Regions from separate parts of the Actinoplanes sp. NPDC004185 genome, predicted to be linked through region 2. Evidence: riboswitches for the same ligand, from Rfam matches in the RefSeq annotation. Region 2 holds a riboswitch; each other region holds the start of a gene.

Region 1 (4,909 bases), on a different contig from region 2:
ACATCTACTGACACGCCTCACACGACTCGGGGTTCTCCAGGGAGCAGGCCACAGCTTCGTCGTCGCCGACCGGCGCCGGCACGGTCGGCGCGACGGCCACGGTCGCCTGCTGGATGCGCGTTGCAGGGCGCGAACGCAGGTAGTACGTGGTCTTCAAGCCGGCCTTCCACGCGTAGAGGTACATCGACGACACCTTGCCGATGGTCGGCGCGCTCATGAAGAGGTTCAGCGACTGCGACTGGTCCACATAGGGAGCCCGGGTAGCGGCCACATCGATGAGCGCCTTCTGCGGCAGCTCCCACGCCGTGCGGAAGAGCTCGCGGACGTCGGCAGGCAGGGCGGCGATGCCCTGCACCGAGCCCTCGGCGCGCTTGATCTGCTCGCGGACGGCTGCGGTCCAGAGGTTGCGCGCCTTCAGTTCCCGTACCAGATAGGTGTTGATCTGAAGGAACTCACCACTCAGCGTCTCGCGCTTGAAGAGGTTGCTGACCTGCGGCTCGATGCACTCGTAGCAGCCGGCGATGGAGGCGATCGTCGCCGTCGGCGCGATCGCGATCAGCAGCGAGTTCCGCAGCCCGGTGGCCGCGATCCGCTGCCGCACCGCCGCCCACCGGGCGGTCTGCGTCGGCGTCACACCCCAGAGATCCGGCTGCAGGTCGCCGTTGGCCGCTCTGGTCTGCGGGTACGCCGGGTGTGCGCCCCACTGTTCGGCAAGGTCGGCCGAGCTCTCCAGTGCCGTCAGGTAGATCTCCTCGGCGACCCGCGTGCTCAGCTCCCGCGCCGCAGCGGAGTCGAAGGGCAGCCGAAGCGCGAAGAAGGCATCCTGCAAGCCCATCAGCCCGAGCCCGACCGGACGCCACCGTGGGTTGCCGGCCGCGGCCTCGGCGCTCGGGTAATAGTTGATGTCGATGACGCGGTCCAGGAAGACGACCGCCGTCCGCACCGTCGCCCGCAGCTTCTCCCAGTCCACGCCGTCGCCGCTCAGATGCCCGGCGAGGTTGATCGAGCCCAGATTGCAGACGGCTGTCTCGTCGTCCGAGCTCACTTCCAGGATCTCCGTGCACAGATTCGACAGGTGAATCGTGTTGCCCGGCACGCCGGTCTGATTGCTCAGCCGGTTCGACGGATCCTTGAAGGTCATCCAGCCGTTGCCGGTCTGCGCCAGGGTGCGCATCATCCGGCCGTACAGGTCACGGGCCTTGACGATTCTGACCGCCTTCTTCTCGGCGGCGCGGTAGGCCTCGTCGAAGTCGGCCCCGAACAGGTCCGGCAGCTCGGGTGCGTCCGTCGGGTCGATCAGCGACCACATCTCGTCGGCCTCGACCCGGCGCATGAACTCGTCGGGGATCCAGTTGGCCAGGTTCAGGTTGTGCGTCCGGCGGGCGTCCTCGCCGGTGTTGTCCCGCAGCTCGAGGAATTCCTCGATGTCCGGGTGCCAGGGCTCGAGGTAGACACAGGCCGCGCCCTTGCGACGGCCGCCCTGGTTGACGGCGGCCACGCTGGCGTCGAGCGTGCGCAGGAACGGCACGATGCCGTTGGACTGACCGTTCGTGCCGCGGATCAGGGCGCCGCGCCCGCGGACCCGCGACCAGGAGATGCCGATGCCGCCGGCGAACTTCGACAGCCGCGCCACCTGCTGGTACCGCTCATAGATCGAGTCCAGCTCGTCCTTCGGCGAATCCACCAGGAAGCACGACGACATCTGGGTGTGCCGGGTGCCGGAGTTGAAGAGTGTCGGCGAGCTCGGCAGGTAGGCCAGCGACGACATCAGCCGGTAGAACGCGATCGCCTCACCGGCGTTGGCCGACAGCCCGCAGGCGACCCGCAGCAGCCAGTACTGCGGCGTCTCCACGACCAGCCGGGACTGCGGATGCCGCAGCAGGTAGCGGTCGGCGACGGTCCGCAACCCGAAGTACTCGAAGCGCAGATCGCCGGCCGGGTCCACGGCATCGTCGAGCTTGCGGGCGTTCTCGGCCACGAAGGCAGCCGTCGCGTCGCCGATCAGCCCTTCCGCGTGGCCGCGGGCGATGGCCTGGCTGAAGCTGGCGATGCCCTGCCCGCGCACCTCCTTGTCGATGAAGGCCGCCAGCAGCCGGGCCGCCAGACGCGAGTATTGCGGCTCCTCACCGATCAGCTCCGCGGCCGTCTGGATCGACAGCTTGTCCAGCTCCGCGGTGGTCGCACCGTCGTAGAGCCCGCTGATGGTCCTGGTCGCCACCCGCAGCGGATCCACTTCGTCCAGGTCGGCGACCCAGCGCTCGACCGCCCGCACGATCTTGTTGACGTCGACCGACTCGGTCTCACCATTGCGCTTGCGCACCTGCATCGCGTGCCGGCGTTGCTCCGGCACGGCCGGATCGTACGCAGTCTTGTCCTGCATGACCGTCATGAACTCTCTCTCCTCGCGAGCCCGTCGGCGGAACGGTCTTCGGGCGCGCAGGAGGACGCCGGTGGACGCGGCTGTGCGCGTACACCTGAAGTGGCGTCGGCCGTCCCACGCGGCCTCGGACCGCCGCACGCGAAAGCGTGCGGCGCGCTGGCAGGTCTTCGGACTCGCGGGCCTGACCGTTGCCGGTCGCCTACTGGCCGTCGCTTCCCGGGCCCGGGCCCAGTGCTTGATGACGGCGGTCGTTCCCGCTCACCGCTGCGGGGGCAGTCCCGGTCTCCCACCGGGTTCCCTCTTGCCTCGCGCCGTCCTGGAGGGACGGGCGAACCAGCTGCGAGCAACACCATATCTAGGTGCGACAGCCGTTGTACAACACCACATGTCGTGTCGGCGTGTCGGATCATGCCCGATCGGCTGAGCCTGCGCGCGTGGACCGGACGCGACGGGGTAGAACGGGTGCATGGCCACGACGCAAGCCCCGCCCGGTGCCCAGGAATTCATCCCGGCCGACGCGAAGAGCCTCGACGAGCTCAAAGCGGCGGCTCCCGGCTGCCGCGGTTGCGAGCTCTACGAGGACGCCACCCAGGTGGTCTTCGGCCGCGGCGCCGAACATGCCCGGCTGGTGCTGGTGGGGGAGCAGCCCGGCGACATCGAGGACCAACAGGGCCTGCCCTTTGTGGGCCCGGCCGGCCGGCTGCTCCGCGACGCGGTGGGCGACGCGGGCATCGACCCGTCGATCATCTACCTGACCAACACCGTGAAGCATTTCCGCTTCGAGCTGCGGGGCAAGCGGCGCATCCACCAGACGCCGGGCCCGGCCCACATCACGGCCTGCCGGCCGTGGCTGGTCGCCGAATTCTCCCAGCTGAAGCCGGACCTGGTGGTGGCGCTCGGGGCCACCGCGGCCAAGGCCCTGTTCGGACCTTCGTTCCGGGTCACCAGGTCCCGCGGCGAGCTGCTGCCCTGGCCGGCGTCGGCGCAGCGCCCGCAGGACTTCCCGGTCGCCGAGTCGCGGGCCCTGGCCACCATCCACCCGTCCGCGGTGCTGCGAGCCGACGACCGGGACGCCGCCTACAACGGCCTGGTCGACGACCTCAAGGTCGCGGCGACAGTCCTGGGCTGACCGCACAGGTGGTTCGCGGCAGTGTTGGTTGCCATGGTGTGCCGGTCTGCCGGTCGAGAACGTCCACTGTCACCAGCACATAGTGATGTGCGTCTCAGCGTGCCGTCGACCGGGGCCGGTGAGAGGCCGCGGGTAGGCTTTTCCCGTGCGGTTGACAGACTTCTGGGGGCGCCTCGAACAGGCCTTCGGCCCCGGATATGCGCGGAGTCTCGCCGCGGATCAGAGTTTTGCGGCGCTCGACGGGCGCACCATTAACGAATCCATAGCTCAGGGTGTGGAGACGGTTACTATCTGGCGTGCGGTGGTTTCTTCGTACCCCGATCGGGTGCCTGCCAGGCTGCACTGACCCCTTTTTTCGTACGCTTGTTCTGGCGTGTCGCTCGTAGTCGTACACCTGTTCGGCTATTGTCCTCAGCGGCGTGGTCATCCACAGGGCACGGCCGGGCACCGGTTTTTGTCAGACCCTAGGTCTAGCGTGGCTCGCGTGGTGAACAGAAGCTCTTCGGCGAAGACGCCCGGAAAGTCGAATACAGGGGTGGCGGACATGGTGGCAGGACCTGATCGGGACAAGGCGCTAGATCTTGCTCTCGCGCAGATCGACAAGCAGTTCGGCAAGGGTTCGGTGATGCGCCTCGGGGAACGACCCGTCATCCAGATGGCCGTCATCCCCACCGGCTCCATCGCCCTCGACATCGCGCTCGGCGTCGGCGGCCTGCCGCGCGGCCGCGTCATCGAGGTCTACGGACCGGAGTCCAGCGGTAAGACGACGGTGGCCCTGCACGCGGTGGCCAACGCCCAGCGCAACGGCGGCATCGCGGCGTTCATCGACGCGGAGCACGCCCTCGACCCGGAATACGCCCGCGCCCTCGGCGTCGACACCGACGCGCTGCTGGTGTCCCAGCCCGACACCGGTGAGCAGGCGCTCGAGATCGCGGACATGCTGATCCGCTCCGGCGCGCTCGACATCATCGTCATCGACTCGGTGGCCGCGCTCGTGCCGCGCGCCGAGATCGAGGGCGAGATGGGCGACAGCCACGTGGGTCTGCAGGCCCGCCTCATGAGCCAGGCGCTCCGCAAGATCACCGGTATCCTCAACAACTCCGGCACGACGGCGATCTTCATCAACCAGCTCCGCGAGAAGATCGGCGTCATGTTCGGTTCGCCCGAGACCACGACCGGTGGCCGGGCCCTGAAGTTCTACTCGTCGGTGCGCCTCGACGTGCGCCGCATCGAGAGCCTCAAGGACGGCACCGACGTGGTGGGCAACCGCACCCGCGTCAAGGTCGTGAAGAACAAGGTCGCCGCGCCGTTCAAGCAGGCCGAGTTCGACATCATGTACGGCAAGGGCATCTCCCGCGAGGGCTCGCTGATCGACGTCGGCGTTGAGCAGAGCATCGTGC
Region 2 (4,909 bases):
TCCGGCACGGTCGTCGACGCCGACGGCAGCACCCCGCTGCTGGAGGCCGGCGAGGCCGCGGGCGTGCTGATGCCGTCCGGCTGCCGGATGGGCATCTGCTTCAGCTGCGTGCTGCCGATGACCGAGGGTGCCGTGCGCGACTTGCGCGACGGCTCGGTCACCACCGCCGTCGAAGGCGACAACGTCCTGGTGCAGACCTGCGTGTCGGCCGCCGCCGGCAACTGCCACCTGGACCACTGAGACTCCGCTCCCGCTCCCCTGCTCCTGCTCCACGAAGAAACCGAGGACTGCCGTGACCACTCTGCAGCGCAAGCCCGAGAACCCCATCGCGCACCTGACCCCCGAGGACATCGAGGCCATCGGCCGCGAGCTGGACGCCCTGCGCGACAAGATCGTGGCGAGCCGCGGCGAGCGTGACGCCCGGTACATCCGCAAGGTGATCACCACCCAGCGCCGGCTCGAGCTGGCCAGCCGCGCGGTCCTGCTCGTGTCGATCTTCCCGCCGGCCTGGCTGCTCGGCACGGCCGGCCTGTCGGTGGCCAAGATCCTCGAGAACATGGAGATCGGGCACAACGTCATGCACGGCCAGTGGGACTGGATGCGCGACCCGAAGATCCACTCGACCACCTGGGAGTGGGACAACGCCTCGCCGTCGGAGCAGTGGAAGCACTCGCACAACGAGCTGCACCACACGTACACCAACGTGATCGGCAAGGACAACGACCTCGGCTACGGCATCATGCGCGTCGACGAGCAGCAGCGCTGGCACCCGATCCATCTCGGTCAGCCGCTCTGGAACTTCGTCAACGCCTGCTTCTTCGAGTACGGCATCGCCGCGTACGACCTGGAGCTGGGCAAGAACCTCAAGACCAAGAAGCGCCGCCAGTCGCCGCAGTTCAAGGAGCGGCTCAAGCAGGTCCGCCGTAAGATCGGCAAGCAGATCCTGAAGGACTACGGCGTGCACCCGGCGCTGTCCGCACTGACCGGCTCCTGGCTGACCACGATCGCCGCCAACGCCACCGCCAACCTGGTCCGCAACCTGTGGACCCACTCGGTGATCATGTGCGGTCACTTCCCGGAGGGCGTGGAGACCTTCGAGCGCACCTCGATCGAGGGCGAGACCCGCGGCGAGTGGTACCTGCGCCAGATGCTCGGCTCGGCCAACATCGACGGCAACCGGGCGATGCACATCATGACCGGCAACCTGTCGTACCAGATCGAGCACCACCTGTTCCCGGACCTGCCCAGCAACCGGTACCAGGAGATCGCGCCGCAGATCCGCGACCTGTTCCAGCGCTACGGGCTCTCGTACGTCAGTGGCTCGCTGCCCCGCCAGGTCGGCTCCGCCTGGTACAAGGTCTTCCGGCTCGCGCTGCCGAACCGCGGTGCGGCCAAGGCCCTCGCCGACGGCCCGCGCCCGGCCAGCGGCCGCAAGGCCAAGGCGACCCGCTGGCAGCGCCCGGTCACCGAGGCCCCGGCCGAGCCCGTAGCTGTGAACTCCTGACCGGTACGGCCTAGGCTGGTCCGGTGAGCAACGTGGTGACCAACTGGGCCGGCAACATCACCTTCGGCGCCCGCCGGCTGCACCGGCCGGCGGCGCTGCCGGAGCTACGGGAGATCCTCCGGGCCGGCGGCCCGCTGCGGGTCCTGGGCAGCGGGCACTCCTTCAACCGGATGGCCGACACGACCGGCGACCTGATCAGCCTGATCAGCATGCCCCGGGTCGTGGAGATCGCCGAGGACCGCACGACGGTACGGGTGGACGGCGGCGCCCGCTACGGCGACCTGGTGGCGTACCTGGACGCCGCGGGCCTTGCGCTGCACAACACGGCATCGCTGCCCCACATCTCGGTCGCCGGTGCGGTCACCACCGCCACCCACGGCTCCGGCGTGCGCAACCGCAACCTGGCCGCCTCGGTCGCGGCTATCGAGCTGATCCGCGGCGACGGTGAGCTGGTCACGCTGCGCCGCGGCGACGACGACTTCGCCGGCGCCGTGGTCGGCCTGGGCGCCCTCGGGGTGGTCACCGCGCTGACCCTGGACGTGGTGCCCGCGTTCGAGATCCGCCAGTACGTCTACGACGACCTGCCCCGCGCCTCGCTGGAGCAGCAGCTGCCGGAGATCCTGGCGGCCGGCTACAGCGTCAGCCTGTTCACCAACTGGCGGAGCGCGGACATCAACCACGCCTGGTTCAAGCGCACCGACGAGCTGCCCGACGGCCCGATGTTCGGCGCCCGGCCGGCTGACGGCAAGCGCCACCCGGTGCCCGGCGTGCCGGCGGACAACAGCACCGAGCAGTTCGGCGTGCCCGGCCCGTGGCACGCCCGGCTGCCGCACTTCAAGATGGAGTTCAACCCGAGCACCGGCGCGGAGCTGCAGTCGGAGTGGATGGTCCCGTTCGACCGCGCGCTGGAGGCGATCGACGCGGTGGCCCGGGTCCGCGAGAAAATCGTGCCGGTCCTGCAGGTGAACGAGATCCGCACGGTGGCGGCGGACGACCTGTGGCTGAGCATGAACCACGAACGCGACAGCCTCGGCCTGCACTTCACCTGGATCGCGGACACGGCGGCGGTCCTGCCCGCGGTGGCGGCGTTGGAGGAGCAGCTCGCGCCGCTGGAGGCCCGCCCCCACTGGGGCAAGGTCTTCACCCAGGACGCGGCCACGGTGCGCAGCCGCTATCCCCGCTTCGCGGACTTCCAGGCCCTGGTCGCCAAGTACGACCCCCAGGGCACCTTCCGCAACCCCTGGCTCGACGACATCCTGGGCCGCTGACACCCCGTCCCTCGAGGTACTTCGCCACGGCGCCGAGCGGGCCCGGGCTGCCGTGCTCGCCGGGTGCCCTCGTTTCTGGCGCGCCGCCCGCGGCGGTAGCGTGTCGCCCGGCACGAACTTGTTGCGAGGTGCCCCGCCCCCGGGCGGGGAGAATCGGGAAGCCGGTGGAAATCCGGCACGGGCCCGCCGCGGTGACCGGGGAGCTGCCGCCCACGCGCATCCTGTGCGCAGCCACTGGCCGGCCGGCTGGGAAGGCGGGCGGTGAGGCGCTGATCCGGGAGTCCGAAGACCGGCCTCGCGTCCGGCGGCCCCGGCGTGTCCGGGGCCCGAGCGCAGCGGGAGCCTGCCCATGAGCCACGACCTGTACGAGACCATTCACCGCCGTCGCGACGTCCGCGGCCAGTTCACCGGCGCGCCCCTGCCGGGCGCCGTACTCGACCGGATCCTGACGGCGGCGCACGCCGCCCCCAGCGTCGGACTGTCGCAGCCGTGGGACTTCATCCTGGTCCGCGACCCGCAGCTGCGGCAGACGTTCCACCGGCACGTGCACACCGAACGGGAGACCTTCGCCGCCACCCTCGACCACGAGGCGGCCGGGCGGTTCGCCGGCATCAAAATCGACGGGATCCTGGAGTCGACACTGTCGGTCGTGGTGACCTACGACGCCGCCCGGGGCGGGCCGGCGGTGCTGGGCCGGCACGCCATCACGGAGGCCGGGCTCTACTCGGTGTGCCTGGCCATTCAGAACCTCTGGCTGGCCGCCACGGCCGAGGGGCTGGGGGTCGGGTGGGTGTCCTTCTACCGCGAGGAGTTCGTGCGCGACCTGCTGGGCATCCCGGAAGGGGTGCGGCCGGTCGCCTGGCTGTGTCTCGGCCCGGTGAGTCACCTGGAGGACGAGCCGGACCTGGAACGACATGGCTGGCGGCGACGCCGGCCGTTGTCCCTGGCCCTGCACGCGGACCGCTGGGGCGGCTGATCCCGGCCAGGCCCGAACCGGGATCATCGTGCGATGACCGACCACAAGCCGGCGATCGTCCTCGTCGACGATCTCCGCTCCTTCGTCGACGGCCGTCGAGCCGAGGTAGCTCGCACCAGTGCGGCGGGAGTCGAGCTGCTCGACCGACCCCGGAGCCACCGGCTCGACGAACTCTGGCTGGATCACGATCTGGGCGACGACGACACCATCTGGCCGGTCGTGGAAATCCTCGAGCGGGCTGCGTTCGAGGGCCGGCCTCTCGATGTCGGTGTCGTCATCATCCACTCGGCCAATCCCGCGGGAGCCGCGAAGATGGCGCAGGTTCTCCGACGGTGGGACTATCCGGTCCGCATCGCTTCGGGTGACCCCGCCGTGGGTTACGTCGACGGATCGGGCGCCGGTGGATGACCTGACTCAGCGACCGACCAGAACGCCGCTCCGCGGCAGATCCGGATGCGAGGCCTCGCTGTTGCTGCGAGCGCGGAGTCACAGGGCCTCCTCCAGGTAGGCCGTCACATCGTCCTCGCGGGAGTTCCGAGAAGGTCCCACCGGTTACCGGCGATGTCAAGGAAGACCGCCACCCGGCCGTACGGTTCGGCGCGAGGCTCACGAACGAACGTCACCCCGGCTGCCGTCATCTTTCGGTACGCCGCGTCGAAGTCGTCGACACGAAGGAAGAAGCCGACCCGGCCGGCTGCCTGTTCGCCGACGGCTGCAGCTTGGCGTTCTCCATCTGCGCGAGCAAGGAGAAGACCCGTCTGCGCTCCCGGAGGGCGGACAACCACCCACCGCTTGGGCCGGCCGTCGTTGGTGAGGGACGGCGAGTCCTCGACGAGGTCGAAGCCGAGTACGCCGGTGAAGAACGCGATGGCAGGGTCGTACTCGTCAACGATCACAGCAACCAGGTCAACCTGCACCGGGGCAGCGTATGCGTTGCCGTGCCGTATTCGGCGTCGGCGCGCGTTGACGGCGGCATGACAATGCGTAGCCGCGCGTGTCTGTTCATTGTTGGATTCCGGCCCGTCGCCCTGGCCGACTCCGGCTACGAAAGCCCAGGCCACGGCATCAAGAGCCCGATCAAGCAACCCCACGACGGCCAGGTCAGTGGCGGAGTGCCAGTGTCACACGACCGGCTTCCTCCACAACCCGTTCGATCCGGCT
Region 3 (4,909 bases), on a different contig from region 2:
GCCGCGCGAAGGCCGGCGACCGGCGCCCGGCGTGCCCACCCTCACCGCGAGCAGAGATCCGCAACGTCCGCGGCCGGTAGGCCACACCGGCCTGAGCCGCCGCACCCCCGTTCACCTTGCGCTGCTCGTCAGCCGGCGCCTCCGCTGCGGCATCCCGCGGGGTCTGCTCCACCGGGCCGGAAGCGTCAGGGCCGCCGGAACGGTCCGGGCCACCGGAGCCGGGCCCGCCGGAACCAGACCCACCCGGATCGGGACCGGCATCGGGGCCGCCGGACTCCGACCCGCGCGATTCAGGGCCGCCGGATTCAGGGCCGCCGGAGTCAGGGCCGCCGGGGTCGGGTCCGTCCGGGCCGTCCTCCGGCGGCGGATCGTCATTCGGGTCATCCTGAGCGGCCTGGTCCAACGCCTCTTCCAACCGCTCCTCATCGGTGCCCGGCGGGTCGAGCGGATCCTTGCGACGCCGGTGCGGCAATGCGAGCCGCGCCGCATCCCGGATGTCCTCGGCCGTCACCCGATCGCGGCCGTGCCACGCCGCCAGGGCCACCGCGCACCGCGCCACGACGATGTCCGCGCGCATCCCGTCGACACCGTAGGCCAGGCACACCCGCGCGATCCGGTCCAGCTCGGCGTCCGGCAGCCGCACGGACGGCACCGCCTCCCGGGCGGCCAGGATCCGCTCGGCCAGGGCCTTCTCGTCGGCCGCGAACCGGGTCGCGAACGCCTCGGGCCCGGCCTCGTACGCCAGGCGGCGCCGGACCACCTCGGCCCGCAGCTTCGCGTCACGCGGGGCGGCGACCGTCACGACCAGGCCGAACCGGTCGACCAGCTGCGGGCGGGGCTCGCCCTCCTCGGGGTTCATCGTGCCGACCAGCAGGAACCGGGCCGCGTGCTTGACCGACACCCCGTCGCGCTCGACGTGGGCGCGGCCCATCGCGGCCGCGTCGAGCAGCAGATCCACCAGGTGGTCGGGCAGCAGGTTGACCTCGTCGACGTAGAGGGCGCCGCGGTGGGCGGCGGCGAGCAGACCCGGCTCGTACGCCTTGACGCCGTCGGCCAGCGCACGCTGGATGTCCAGGGTGCCGACGACCCGGTCCTCGGTGGCACCGACGGGCAGCTCGACCAGGGTGGCGGGACGGTGGCCGTGCGGCGCGCCGGGCTCGTGCGGCCCGTCGGGACAGCCCGGGTCGGGCGCGGCCGGGTCGCAGGCGAAGCGGCAGCCGCGGACCACGTCGACCTCGGGCAGCAGGGTGGCCAGGGCCCGGACGACCGTGGATTTCGCCGTGCCCTTCTCGCCGCGGACCAGGACCCCGCCGACGGCGGGGGACACAGCGGTCAGCAGCAGCGCGAGCCGCAGGTCGTCGAGGCCGACGACGGCAGAGAACGGGTACGGCGTCACGCCCGGTCCTTTCCGCGGGTCCGCGCCCGCGTGTGGAAGGTACGAGCGGCCGGAGTCGCCTGACTTCCGGGGCGGACCCCGGTCACAGTGGCGGGACCGTCCCGGTCTCCCACCGGGTTCCTCCACTGCCGCTCGCGAGCCACTCTTTCTCACGGCCCGGTACGCCGTCAACGCGGGGCCGGGTGGGCATCCTCACCCCGGCCCGGCCCACCACCCGGCCGAGCCGCGAGCGGGTGACAAGGCCGCGCCCGGCCGAGCACGGCGAGACAGACCGGGCCGAGCCGCGAGCGAGGAAAGCCCGCGGCCGGCCGGGCACGGCGGGAAAGACCGGGGCGAGCTGCTCAGCCGACGCCCGGCAGCGCCTTCTCCGTGTCGGGCAGCGGCTCGGGAGCCAGCTTGTCCAGCTCCTTGAGCACATCGGTGACCGCCAGCGCTGACTGCTCCACCAGCGGCCGCATCCGCCGGTACAGGCCGGCGTTGCGCGGGTCCGGCCGTTCGTGCTCGGAGATCGCCACCAGCGCCGCCGCCTCGTCCAGGTCCGGCAGCTCCCCCAGCGCGTGCCGGGCCAGCAGGCAGGCGCCCAGCGCCGTCCCCTCCGGCGTGTCGGCGATCGCGACCGGCAGGTCCAGCGCCGCGGCCAGGATGCCGACCCACAGCTCCGACGCGACCGCCCCGCCGGTGGCCCGGACCTCGGTCATCTCGATGCCCTCGTCGGCGAACGTGTCGCGGACCAGCGCCAGCTGCTGGCACACCCCCTCGACCGCGGCCCGGACCAGGTGGGCCCGGCCGTGCTCGCGGCGCAGGCCGATGTACGCCCCGCGCATCCCCCCACGCCACCACGGCGCCCGTTCACCCAGCAGGTACGGCAGGCAGAGCAGCCCTTCGCTGCCCGGCTCCACCCCCGCCGCCTCGGTCAGCAGGGCGGCGTCGCGGACGTCGGCGTCCTCGCCCTCCGCGGTGGGCCGGTCGAAGCCGCCCGCGAAGGTCTGGCCGGCCCAGCGGACCACGGAGCCGGCGTTGTTGATGGCGCCGCCGACCACCCAGCGGTCCTCGGTCAGCGCGTAGCAGAACAGCCGGCCCGCCTTGTCCGCGGTCGGGCCGTGCACGACGGTGCGCAGGGCGCCGCTGGTGCCGAGGGACACGGCGGCCACCCCGACCGGCGTCGCGCCCACGCCCAGGTTGGCCAGCGGTCCGTCGGCGGCCCCGATGATCAGGGGCAGGTCCGGCGGGAGCCCGGCCGCGACCGCCACCTCCCGGTTGAGGCGCAGCTGCCGGGTGGTCGGCACGACCTCGGCCAGCCGGCTCTCCGGGATTCCGGCCAGCTCGAGAGCCTCGGGGTCCCAGCGCCGCTGGTGGATGTCGTACATGCCGGTGCCGGAGGCGACCGACAGGTCCAGCAGGAAGCCCTCGTCCGCGAGGCCCGCCAGGACGATCTCCTTGACGCCGCCCCACCGCGGTGTGTCCCGCAGGACGGCCGGGTCGGTGGCCCCCCACCAGGCGAGCTTGGTCAGCGGGGACATCGGGTGCACGGGCGTACCGGTGCGGGCCTGCAGGTCCTTCGCCCGGCCGGACGTCACGATCCGCTCGCTCTGCTCGGCGGCCCGGTTGTCCGCCCAGGTGATCAGCGGGCCGCGGGCCGTGCCGTCGGCGTTCATCGGGACCAGCCCGTGCAGGAACGCGCTGAGGCTCACGGCGATGACCCGATCGCCGCGCTCCTGGGCCTCCTTGGCCACCGTGACCAGGGCTTCGATCGCGGCGTCGCGCAGCTTCGCGGGGTCGAGCTCGGCCTGCCCCGGGCCGGGCACCGACAGCGGGTAGTGCACGCTGGCCATCGCGCGCACCTCACCCGTCGGCCCGGCCGCGATGGCCTTGGTCGCGGTGGTTCCGGTGTCGACACCGATGACGACGTCCATGCAGCCTCCCCTGATCGCCGACAGACATGCCCGGTCATCGCGCACCTCAAGCCGGGCGGGCGGGGGACCGGACACCTGTCCCCCGACCTTAGGCGAGTCGCACCCGGACTGCCTGTCCTCGCGCGGTGGTCACCTCGGCCTCGTCGGCCGCGGCGGGCAGCAGCGCCGCGTCGCCGGTGACGGGCAGCCACGTGCCGCCAGCCACGCGGTAGCGCAGCCGGCCCGGCGCGGCGACCACGACACCCTGGCCGTCGGGCAGCCGTACCCGCACCGGCAGGGGCGCCGCCGGGTCCGGGAAGCCGCGCAGCACCGGTTCGGGGGCGCCCAGCGACAGGAACAGGCGTACGCGGTCGTCGGTGCCGGTCAGGGTCTGCACGACGAACCGGCCGCCGTCGGCGGTGGTGCCCCGCAGGATCCAGGTGTCGGCGGGCGGCGGGGTGATCCGGTAGCCGTACGGGTCGTCGTAACCCTCGCGCCCGGACAGGTCCCACGGGTCCGCCTCGAACGCGGGCCCGGCCAGCAACCTTTCCCGGCGTGCGGTGCCGGCCGGTGGCGCCCCGCGACCGGCGTCCTCCACCAGCCGGGAGAGGTTGGCCAAGCCGACCGAGCGATCGCCCCGCGCATCGGGCACGTCCGCGCGCAGCGCCACCCGGATCAGGGTCTGCGACTGCGGGGTGGCCCCGAAGGCCACCCCGTCGTGCGTCCGGAAGTCGAACGGCGTGAAAGTACGGCTGATCCGGCCCTGCTCGGTGTAGGCGACGGCCGGCGAGTACCGGATGCCGCGCCCGTCGTCGAGGACCATCAGCACGGTGTGGTCCGGGCCGAGCAGGGCGGCCGCGGAGTTGGTGGCATCGGTGAGCATCTCCTCCAGCGACATGACCCGCAGCCCGTCCGGGGTCTGCTCGACGAAGCCGGTCAGGCCGTAGCTGATCTGGCCGATCGGGGACGCGACCCGTTGCGGCGTCCGCTGAGCGACCACGGCGATCCCGGCCCGCAGCGGTGCCAGGCCGGCCCATGCGACGTGCGGCTCACCGCGTACGGGCAGGTCGCCGAGATGGTCGCGCCAGGCGGTGCGGACGCCGTCGAGGAAGGCGGCGTCGTTCTTCAGGTCGCCCCGGGTCGGGTGGTCGAGCAGCGGCGAGGCGACCGGCACGTCGCCGCCGTCGCCACCGGAGACGAGGACCCCGGCAGTGCCGCCGGCCGCGATCGTGGCCAGGCCCGCGGCGAGCACGGTACGGCGCCGCACCACCCGCCGCCGGCCACCGGCCCGGACCCGGTCCAGCAGGTCGGGCGGGGTACGCAGGTCACCCGTGGCGTTCTCGAGCGCGGTACGGATGTCGGTGTCGGTCACGCCTGTCCCCGTTCGGTGGTCGTGGTGACGGGGTCGAGGGCGGCCCGCAGCCGGGTCAGGCCCCGGGACACGCTGCTCTCGACGTTGCCCTCGGAGCAGTCCAGCGTGTGGATCCGGCGCCATTTCACGTACATCTGCTCGAGCACCTCCTGCACCAGGTCCTCGGCACTGTGCCGGTCCCCGGTGAGCAGGTACGCGATCCGCAGCAGGCCGGTGCTGCGGCTGCGTACGAAGTCGTCGAACCCGTCG

The links. Region 2 has a riboswitch for cobalamin ahead of bluB (5,6-dimethylbenzimidazole synthase). Riboswitches for the same ligand answer to the same signal wherever they lie in the genome.
Region 1: another riboswitch for cobalamin. It lies ahead of ACWEOZ_RS22400 (ribonucleoside-diphosphate reductase subunit alpha); the one in region 2 lies ahead of bluB (5,6-dimethylbenzimidazole synthase).
Region 3: another riboswitch for cobalamin. It lies ahead of ACWEOZ_RS39400 (VWA domain-containing protein); the one in region 2 lies ahead of bluB (5,6-dimethylbenzimidazole synthase).

Annotation. Positions count from the first base shown of each region.
Region 1 is NZ_JBSGFR010000021.1:96,502-101,410, reverse strand. Features, by position in the region: gene ACWEOZ_RS22405 (ribonucleotide-diphosphate reductase subunit beta) at 1-4, opposite strand, end outside; gene ACWEOZ_RS22400 (ribonucleoside-diphosphate reductase subunit alpha) at 5-2,389, opposite strand; cobalamin riboswitch at 2,522-2,733, opposite strand; gene ACWEOZ_RS22395 (UdgX family uracil-DNA binding protein) at 2,847-3,509, shown strand; gene ACWEOZ_RS22390 (DUF3046 domain-containing protein) at 3,655-3,855, shown strand; gene recA (recombinase RecA) at 4,054-4,909, shown strand, end outside.
Region 2 is NZ_JBSGFR010000064.1:27,826-32,734, forward strand. Features, by position in the region: gene ACWEOZ_RS39830 (ferredoxin reductase) at 1-240, shown strand, start outside; gene ACWEOZ_RS39835 (fatty acid desaturase family protein) at 293-1,504, shown strand; gene ACWEOZ_RS39840 (D-arabinono-1,4-lactone oxidase) at 1,528-2,772, shown strand; cobalamin riboswitch at 2,882-3,084, shown strand; gene bluB (5,6-dimethylbenzimidazole synthase) at 3,122-3,748, shown strand; gene ACWEOZ_RS39850 (cyclic-phosphate processing receiver domain-containing protein) at 3,782-4,156, shown strand; gene ACWEOZ_RS39855 (VOC family protein) at 4,261-4,665, opposite strand; gene ACWEOZ_RS39860 (hypothetical protein) at 4,850-4,909, opposite strand, start outside.
Region 3 is NZ_JBSGFR010000062.1:30,523-35,431, forward strand. Features, by position in the region: gene ACWEOZ_RS39400 (VWA domain-containing protein) at 1-1,396, opposite strand, end outside; cobalamin riboswitch at 1,428-1,554, opposite strand; gene ACWEOZ_RS39405 (gluconokinase) at 1,738-3,309, opposite strand; gene ACWEOZ_RS39410 (hypothetical protein) at 3,398-4,660, opposite strand; gene ACWEOZ_RS39415 (sigma factor) at 4,657-4,909, opposite strand, start outside.